Regions from separate parts of the Actinoplanes sp. NPDC051513 genome, predicted to be linked through region 3. Evidence: predicted binding sites of a transcription regulator. Region 3 holds the regulator's gene; each other region holds the start of a gene.
What was found. The regulator HrcA, encoded in region 3, represses chaperone genes, less so after heat shock. The targets are predictions, from matches to a motif close to GGTTNGCACNCTCNNNNNGAGNGTGCNAACC.
Positions count from the first base shown of each region.

Region 1: groES (co-chaperone GroES) is a predicted target of HrcA. The motif match lies at 1,902-1,932, and genes of this name have one in related genera.
Region 2: groL (chaperonin GroEL) is a predicted target of HrcA. The motif match lies at 1,970-2,000, and genes of this name have one in related genera.

Region 1 covers NZ_JBITDW010000003.1:196,516-199,777, forward strand. The annotation lists gene groL (chaperonin GroEL) at 1-1,390, opposite strand, end outside; gene groES (co-chaperone GroES) at 1,462-1,776, opposite strand; gene ACIA5D_RS10960 (methyltransferase domain-containing protein) at 2,004-3,176, shown strand.
Region 2 covers NZ_JBITDW010000020.1:77,584-80,845, forward strand. The annotation lists gene ACIA5D_RS39255 (slipin family protein) at 197-1,048, shown strand; gene ACIA5D_RS39260 (GAF domain-containing protein) at 1,060-1,803, opposite strand; gene groL (chaperonin GroEL) at 2,102-3,262, shown strand, end outside.
Region 3 covers NZ_JBITDW010000016.1:124,178-127,439, reverse strand. The annotation lists gene hemW (radical SAM family heme chaperone HemW) at 1-805, shown strand, start outside; gene ACIA5D_RS36090 (DUF4870 domain-containing protein) at 835-1,419, opposite strand; gene hrcA (heat-inducible transcriptional repressor HrcA) at 1,585-2,607, shown strand; gene dnaJ (molecular chaperone DnaJ) at 2,642-3,262, shown strand, end outside.

The DNA.
Region 1 (3,262 bases), on a different contig from region 3:
CCACGACGTAGCCATCGTGGCCGGCGTTCTGTGCGATCCAGCGGAGCGGCTCGACGAGCGCCTTGCGCACGATGCCGACGCCGATCGCCTCCTCGCCGGTCAGGCCGAGGTTGCCGTCGAGCTCGGAGACGATCTGCGCGAGGGCGGCGCCGCCACCGGGGACGGTGCCCTCCTCGACGGCCGCCCGGGTCGCCGCGATGGCGTCCTCGATGCGGTGCTTGCGCTCCTTCATCTCGACCTCGGTGACCGCGCCGACCTTGATCACCGCGATGCCACCGGAGAGCTTGGCCAGACGCTCGGCGAGCTTCTCCTTGTCCCAGTCGGAGTCGGACGCCTCGATCTCCTTGCGGATCTGCGCGACCCGGTCGGTGACTTCGGACGTCTTGCCGCCACCATCGACGATGGTGGTGTTCTCCTTGTCGACCACGATGCGCCGGGCGCTGCCCAGCATGTCGAGGGTGACCTGGTCGAGCTTGTAGCCGAGCTCGGGCGCGATCAGCTCGCCGCCGGTGGCGATCGCCATGTCCTGCAGCATCGCCTTGCGACGGTCGCCGAAGCCGGGCGCCTTCACCGCGGCGACCTTGACGGTCTTGCGGATCGCGTTGACCACCAGGGTGGACAGGGCCTGGCCCTCGACGTCCTCCGCGATGATCAGCAGCGGCTTGCCGGTCTGCAGCACCTTCTCGAGCAGCGGGAGCAGCTCCTCGATGCTGGAGATCTTCTGCGTGGTGATCAGGATGAACGCGTCCTCGAGGACGGCCTCCTGCGACTCGGCGTCGGTCACGAAGTTCGGCGAGATGAAGCCCTTGTCGAACTGGAGACCCTCGGTGACCTCGAGCTCGGTCAGCATCGCCGAGCCCTCCTCGACGGTGATGACACCGTCGCGGCCGACGCGGTCCATCGCCTCGGCGATCAGCTCGCCGATGGTGGCGTCCTGCGCCGAGATGGTGGCGACGTTGGCGATCGCCTTGTGGTCGTCGACCTCGACCGCCTTGGCCAGCAGCGCCTTGGAGACGGCCTCGGCCGCCAGGTCCATGCCGCGCTTGAGGCCGAGCGGGTTGGCGCCGGCGGTCACGTTGCGCAGGCCCTCGCGGACCAGCGCCTGGGCGAGCACCGTCGCCGTGGTGGTCCCGTCGCCGGCGACGTCGTTGGTCTTCGTCGCCACCTCCTTGACCAGCTGGGCGCCGAGGTTCTGGTACGGGTCGGAGAGCTCGATCTCCTTGGCGATGGTGACGCCGTCGTTGGTGATCGTGGGCGCGCCGAACTTCTTGTCGAGGACGACGTTGCGGCCGCGCGGGCCGAGGGTGACCTTGACCGTGTCGGCGAGCGTGTTGACGCCGTGCTCCAGCAGGTGCCGGGCGTCGTCAGAGAAGCTGAGAATCTTCGCCATGTATAGGTCCCTTCGCGCGCCACCGCCCTGGCCCGGAAGCCCGGGCCAGGGCGGCAAGCACTGTCAGTAGGTCACTTCTCGATGACCGCGAGGACATCGCGGGCGGAGAGCACCAGGTACTCCTCGCCGGCGTACTTGACCTCGGTGCCGCCGTACTTCGAGTAGAGGACCGTGTCGCCCACCTGGACGTCGATCGGGACGCGGTTGCCCTTGTCGTCGATGCGGCCCGGGCCGACGGCGAGGACGGTGCCCTCCTGCGGCTTCTCCTTGGCAGTGTCGGGGATCACGATGCCCGACGCCGTGGTGGTCTCAGCCTCGTTCGCCTGGACCACGATGCGGTCCTCGAGCGGCTTGATCGCAACCTTGGTCGCGGTAGTCACGGGCATACCCTCCTGGGTACAGGTTTGCCGGCCATGAACCAGGCCGGTCTCATGCCTCATGCCACCGGGCGGGGCCGTCGTCGCGGGTGCCGGTCCGCCTGGTGCCTGACCGTCGGCCCGTGAGGGCTTTCGGTTGGCACCCTCATGTTGAGAGTGCTAATCGCGAGGTTATGCCGGAACTAGCACTCCGTCAACCAGAGTGCCAGTGTCGTCACGCCGGGGAGAATGCCTTCGTGACTCCTGACCTCCTGGCCCGCCTCCGTACCCCCGAAGGGGTGAACGCCCTGGCCACCGCGGCCGCCGTTGATCATGGCGACCCACTGGCGGCGGCCTCGGCGCTGCGGTCGAGGGGCTTCGCTCCGGAGCTGGCCGCCGCGGCGCTGACTCAGGTGGAGCTGCGCCGGAGGGCGACCGCCAAGTTCGGGGAACGGGCCGCCCGGATGTTCTTCACCCGGCCCGGGCTCGAGCAGGCGACGCGAGCGGTGGTGGCGGATCGCCGCGCGGCGCGCCTCGCGGCGGCCGGGGTCAGGAGCATGGCCGATCTGGGGTGCGGGCTGGGCTCCGATGCAATGGCGGCGGCAAGTGCCGGCATTGACGTGTACGCCGTGGAGGCCGATCCGCTGACCGCCGCGATCGCCGCCGCGAACGTGGCTGCCCTGGGCCTCGACGACCGGGTCGAGGTCGACTGCGCGGACGCCACGACGGTCCGGGTCGAGGACTACGACGCGGTCTTCGCCGATCCAGCCCGCCGGCGTGCCGGCCGCGGCCGCGTGTTCGACCCCCGCTCCTACTCGCCGCCGTGGGACTTCGTCGCCGCGCTCGCCGGCCGCGTGCCGTGCACGGTGCTGAAGCTGGCCCCCGGCATCGACCACGCCCTCCTGCCGCCGGGCGCCGAGGGTGAGTGGGTGAGCGTCGACGGCGACCTGGTCGAGGCCGCCTTCTGGTGCGGCCCGCTCGCCGCTGCCCCGCGCCGCGCCACGCTGCTCCCCGGGGGCGCCGAGCTGACCGGCAGCGGTGAGGTGCGGGCGCCGGTCGGTCCCGTCGGGGCGTACGTCTTCGACCCGGACCCTGCCGTCGTGCGCTCGCATCTGGTGGCCGAGTTCGCGGCCTCGATCGGCGGCCGGCTCGCCGATCCGGACATCGCCTACGTCTACGCCGACGAGCCCGCCGAGACCCCCTTCGGCCGGCGGCTGGAGATAACGGATGTGGTGCATTTCTCTTTGAAACGGCTGCGGGCCCTGCTGCGGGAGCGCGGCGTCGGCCGCCTCGAGATCCGCAAGCGCGGCTCCGCCCTCGAGCCTGATCAACTTCGTCGTGACCTGCGGCTGTCCGGACCGGAGGCGGCCTCGCTGGTGCTGACCCGGGTGGCCGGCGCCCCGACCGCGCTGCTCTGCCGACCGGTCTGAGGCACACCACGCACGAGCGGATGGGCAGGTACAGCCGGGCAAAAGGGCAAAAATCACACGGGCGGCCCGAAGGCGGGACGAGTACT
Region 2 (3,262 bases), on a different contig from region 3:
GTCCCATGTGTCGTGTCACAGTGCGCCCGCGGTGGCGGCAGGGTGTGCGAGCGCCGACGTACGGTCTAGGTGTCGCTCCAGACCCCGGTGGCTGACGCCTCGCCGCCCGGCGGACGTGTCCTCCCGATGAGGCCGGCCCGTTCCGCGCCGCCTCGAGCATCGGCATCCGGCTACGTCCGGGGTCAGGAAATCCGTCATGTCAGTTGTTTGGATCGTCGTCATCGTCGCTCTGGTGGCGTTGCTCCTCCTCGCCCTCGCCTTGAAGATCGTCAAGCAGTACGAGCAGGGAGTCCTGTTCCGGCTCGGCCGCGTCATCGGCGTCCGGGAAGCCGGCCTCACCGTGATCATCCCGTTCGTCGACGTGCTGAACCGGGTGAGCTTGCGGATCGTCACTATGCCGATCCAGTCGCAGGGCATCATCACCCGCGACAACGTCAGCGTCGATGTGTCCGCCGTCGCCTATTTCCGGGTGGTCGACGCGGTGAAGTCGGTGGTCGCGATCGAGAACGTCGGCGCGGCGATCAATCAGATCGCTCAGACCACCCTGCGCAAGGTCGTCGGCCAGCACACCCTCGACGAAACCCTGTCCGAGACCGACCGCATCAACGTCAACATCCGGGAGATCCTCGATGTCGCCACCGCCGAGTGGGGCGTGGTCGTCACCCTGGTCGAGCTCAAGGACATTCAGCTGCCGGAGACCATGAAACGCGCGATGGCCCGGCAGGCCGAGGCCGAACGGGAGAAGCGCGCGAAGATCATCGCCGCGGAAGGCGAGGCGCTCGCCGCGGACGCCCTGGGCTCCGCCGCGGACATCATGATGGCGCACCCGCTCGCGCTGCAGTTGCGTAACCTGCAGAGCCTGGTCGACCTCGGCGTCGACAAGAACACCACGGTTGTCTTCCCCGCCCCGCTGATGAGCACGATCGGCGAGCTCGGCACATTCATCGCCCGTGAGAACGCCGCGGCGGCGGCCGTCGCGCCCACAGCGGCGGTGCTGGCGGTCAAGCCGGCCCCGCCCAACGGCAAACCGAGTTCCACGATGGATTGAGCCGGGCCCTTTCAGGAGCGACCGCTGGGGCCGGCGATGGTCGCCGGGCCGGCCGGGTCGGTGACGATGGCGTGCGCGATGTCGCCGAGCCGCTGGTTGTTGCGCCGGGCGTAGCCGCGGATGAGCGTGAACGCCTCGTCGAGGCTGATTCCGCGAGCCTGCGCGACGGCGCCTTTGGCCTGCTCGATGACGATCCGGCTGTTCAGCGCGCCTTGGAGCTGTTCGGTGAGGACCTCACCGCGGCTGATGGCCCGTTCCTGCAGCAGCCCGATCGCGGCGACGTCGGCGAGCGCTTGGATGATCTGGACGTCGCCGTCGTCGAAGCCGCCGCCCACCTCGGCGCCGAAGACGTTCAGCGCGCCGATCACCTCCTTGCGGAGCCTGAGCGGGAAGGCGTGCACCGCGCGAAACCCGGCCGCCGCGGCGCGGGGGGCGAAACGCGGCCATCGGGCTTCGGCCTGGCGCAGGTCCGCGTTGATCACCGACCGGGCGGTGTTGAAGGCGTCCAGGCAGGGGCCCTCGTGGTATTGGACCTGGAACAGTTCGAGGAGCTTGGTGTTCTCGTCGGACGCTGCCATGAACTGCAGCCGGCCATGCTCGTCGGCCAGCAACAGCCCGACCGTCGACGCTCCGACGAGGGTCGCGATGCGGTCGGTGAGCATGTGCAGGAAGTCGATCAGGTCGAACTCGTCGACGAGAGTGTCGGCGACCTCGACGAAGACGTTCGCGAGCCGATGCGCGGAAATGGTGGTCATGTGTGCTCCTGGCCTTACTGACATGGGCGTGGCGGGTGCTCACGAATGGTCGGGTTCGACCGCTCCGACCTGCAGCGGGAACGAGAAGACCGCGTGCACATCCTCATCGTGCGCCGCGGAGGCGGAGATCGCAGGTTGTGCTTTCCGGGGATGGGTGCTGCACTGTTGTTAGCACTCGCCTGGCGCGAGTGCCAACCGAATGGGATGGCACCCCCGGAGGGGGACCGTAGCAGCGGTCATCGCAGGTCGGCCCGAGCAGGTGCTGCACGTGGGCACGACGATGTTGAGGATTCCGCAGATGGCTAAATTGATCGCATTCGGCGAAGAGGCCCGTCGTGGCCTGGAGCGGGGCATGAATGTCCTCGCCGACACGGTGAAGGTGACGCTGGGCCCGAGGGGTCGCAACGTCGTGCTGGGCACGCAGTGGGGGGCACCCACGATCACCAACGACGGGGTGAGCATCGCCCGGGAGATCGAGCTCGACGGCCCGTACGAGAAGCTCGGCGCCGAGTTGGTCAAGGAGGTCGCGAAGAAGACCGACGAGATAGCCGGGGACGGCACGACGACGGCAACCGTGCTGGCCCAGGCACTCGTACGCGAAGGATTGCGCAACGTCGCCGCCGGGGCGAGCCCGATCGCGCTCAAGCGCGGCATCGAGCAGGCCGTCGCCGTGGTGATCGAGGCCTTGGGCAATCAGGCCCGGGACGTCGAGACCAGGGAGCAGATAGCCGCCACCGCCTCGATCTCCGCCGCCGACCCGGCCGTCGGCGAAATGATCGCCGAGGCGATGGACAAGGTCGGCAAGGAAGGCGTCATCACGGTCGAGGAGGGCAACACCTTCGGCCTCGAGCTCGAGCTCACCGAGGGCATGCGCTTCGACAAGGGATACATCTCCCCCTACTTCATCACCGACGCCGAGCGTTTGGAGGCGGTCCTCGACGACGCCTACCTGCTGATCGTCGACGGCAGGATCTCTCAACTCGACGACCTGCTGCCCATGGTGGAGAAGGTCGCGCAGGCGGGCAAGCCGCTGGCGATCGTCGCGGAGGACGTCGAGGGACAGGCCCTGGCGACCCTGGTCGTCAACAACATCCGTGGCACGTTCAGGTCGGTGGCGGTCAAGGCGCCCGGGTTCGGTGACCGGCGCAAAGCCATGCTGGCCGACCTCGCCGTGCTCACCGGGGGTCAGGTCGTCAGTGAGACGGTCGGTATCACCCTGGACAACGCCGGGCTCGACGTTCTGGGCCGGGCCCGCAGAATCGTGGTCACCAAGGACGAGACCACCATCGTGGACGGCGGTGGCGAGGCCGGCGAGATCAGCGGGCGGGTTGCCCAGCTCCGGGCCGAGATCGACAGAACCGATTCCGAGTACGACCGGGAGAAGCTCTACGAGCGACTGGCGAAATTGGCCGGCGGGGTCGCAGTGATCAAGGTCGGAGCGGCCACCGAGGTCGAGCTC
Region 3 (3,262 bases):
CGAATACCTGCGCCGGCTGCGAGCCAATGGCTTCACGCGGATCAGCCTGGGCATGCAGTCCGCCAGCCCGCACGTGCTCAAGATCCTCGACCGCCGGCACACCGCCGGCCGGGCGCCCCGGGCGGCCCAGGAGGCGAGGAAGGCCGGCTTCGACCACGTCAACCTCGACCTGATCTACGGCACCCCGGGCGAGACCCCGGACGACTTCGCCGCTTCCCTCCAGGCGGTCGTCGAGGCCGGCGCCGACCACGTCAGCGCGTACGCCCTGATCGTCGAGGACGGCACCCGGATGGCCGCGCGGATGCGTCGCGGCGAGCTGCCCTACCCGTCGGACGACGTCGCGGCCGACCGCTATCTGGCCGCCGAGCGGGCCCTGACCGACGCGGGCTTCAGCTGGTACGAGGTCTCCAACTGGGCGACGAGCGAAGATTCCCGCTGCCGGCACAATCTGCTCTACTGGACCGGCGCCGACTGGTGGGGCCTGGGCCCGGGCGCGCACAGCCACGTCGGCGGCGTGCGCTGGTGGAACGTCAAGCACCCCACCACGTACGCGAAAAGGCTCGCCGACGGCGTCTCGCCCGGCCATGCCCGCGAGGTCCTCGCCGAGGAGGACCGCCGCGTCGAGGACATCATGCTGCGGGTGCGCCTCAGCGACGGCATCCCGCTGGACGGGCTCGACGAACGCGGGGCCGAGCAGGCGCTCGAGGACGGTCTGCTCGTGCCGGAGGCGTACGCGAAAGGGCAGTTGATTTTGAATTTGAAGGGCCGCCTGCTGGCGGATGCGGTGATTCGTGACGTCGTGTGACGCCGGGCCCCCGACCCGGCGCGACACCACTACTTGATGATTTTTACCGACATGGGGTAGTTGTACGGCTCGTTGTTGCTGGCCTTCACGCCGGCGATGACACCGAAGATGATGCTGATGAGCCAGGCGGCGGCCGTGATCAGGAAGCCGATGCCGATGCACCAGGTGGCGTATCCGATGAAGCCGACGATCGACCACAGGATCTGGAAGTTCAGCGCCTTGACCGCCTCGGCCCGCACGTGGGGCGACTGGTTGCCCCGGGCGAGCAGGGCGACGAGCGGCGCGATCCAGCCCGCCACGCTCCCGCTGAGGAAGGCGCCGGCCGCGCCGCCGAAGTGGGCGACCAAAATCCAGGTGCGGTCGTCCGTGCTGCCGCCGGGTTGCGGACCGTAGCCGTACTGCTGCGAGGGCGGGTTGTAGCCGCCAGGGGGCGGGTAGCCGCCGGGCGGCTGGTTGTACCCACCCGAGGGCGGGCCGTAGCCACCGGAGGGCGGAGGCGCGTAGCCTCCGGGCGGCGGTGGAGGCGGGGAAGAAGGCGGCGGTGTCGAACCCGACGTCGGATCGTTAGCCGCATACGGATTACCTTCACCGGGCGGGCGAGGTGGTTCAGTCATGGCTGACACCGTAGGACCGCAGCTCAATACGGTCGAGAGCGACATGCGGTACGAGTCGATGAATAGACAGTCCACTCGATCATCGCGCCACCGGTCACGGCGACGTAGACTGGCACTCTGTCACCGGGAGTGCCAAGCTTCGCCAGCGTCCGCGAGGGAGGGGTCATGAGTCTGGATGACCGCAAGCTCGAGGTGCTGCGGGCGATCGTCGAGGACTACGTCGAGACGCAGGAGCCGGTCGGCAGCAAGGCTCTGGTCGAGCGGCACCAGCTGGGCGTCTCCCCGGCTACGGTGCGCAACGACATGGCCGTGCTGGAAGAAGAGGGCTACATCCGCCAGCCGCACACGAGCGCCGGGCGCGTCCCCACCGACGCGGGCTACCGCCTGTTCGTCGATCGCCTCTCCAAGGTCAAGGCGCTGAGCCCGGCCGAGCGCCGCGCGATCGAGCGTTTCCTGATCGGCGCGGTCGACCTCGACGACGTGGTGCATCGCACAGTGCGCCTCCTCGCCCAGCTCACCCGCCAGGTCGCGGTGGTGCAGTACCCGTCGCTGGCCCGCTCGGCCGTGCGCCATCTGGAACTCGTCCCGATCTCCACGACCCGCGTGATGCTCGTGATGATCACCGATACCGGCCGCGTCGAGCAGCGCCTGGTCGAGCTGCCGGGCCCGGTCGCGTCCGACGACGTGACCGATCTGCGCCGCAAGGTCAACGAAAAGCTCGCAGGTCAGCGCATGGCCGACACCCCGCCGCTGGTGCAGGGCCTGGTCGACGACTGCGCCCCCGGCCACCGCAACACGATGGCCTGCCTGGCCAGCGTCCTGCTCGAGACGCTGGTGGAGCGCAGCGAGGAGCGTCTTGCGCTCGCCGGAACGGCGAACTTGACGCGGGGAGGTGTGCTGGACTTCCAGGGCACGCTTCGTCCCGTGCTCGAGGCCCTCGAGGAGGAGGTCATCCTGCTCAAGCTCATCGGCGACCTGGAGCCCAGCAAGACCCGGGTGCGCATCGGCGACGAGAACGAGATAGACAACCTCCGGTCGACCTCGGTGGTCAGCACGGGCTACGGCCCGGGGGCGACTATCGTGGGTGGGCTCGGTGTGCTCGGACCCACCCGGATGGACTACCCCGGCACCATCGCCACGGTGCGTGCGGTGGCACGCTACGTGGGCGACCTGCTGGCCCAGAACTGACGGATTCGCGCTGACAATGAGGACCCCAAACCCCGTGGCCAAGGATTACTACGGCATTCTCGGCGTGAGCCGGGAGGCCACCGACGACGAGATCAAGCGCGCCTACCGGAAGCTGGCTCGGCAGTACCACCCCGACGTCAACCCCGACCCCGAGGCCGCCGAGAAGTTCAAGGACATCAACGCGGCGTACGAGGTCCTGTCCGACGACCAGAAGCGGCAGATCGTCGACCTCGGTGGCGACCCGCTGGCTCCCGGCGGCGGCATGGGCCCCGGCGGTCCGGGCGGTCCCGGCGGCCCGTTCGTCGGCTTCCAGGACATCATGGACGCGTTCTTCGGCACGGCGGCCGGCGGCGGCACCCGTGGCCCGCGCCCGCGTACCCGCCCGGGCGCCGACGCGATCCTGCGCCTCGAGCTCGACCTGGTCGAGACGGCGTTCGGCGTCGAGGCCCCGATCACGGTCGACACCGCGGTCCTGTGCACCCAGTGCTCCGGCGCCGGCACCGCACCCGGCACCCACCTGGCCACCTGCGAGACCTGCGGCGGCCGCGGCGAGGTGCAGAGCGTGCAGCGCACGTTCCTGGGCCAGGTCGTCTCGTCCCGCCCCTGCTCCACCTGCCAGGGCCACGGCACGGTCATCCCGCACCCGTGCCCGACG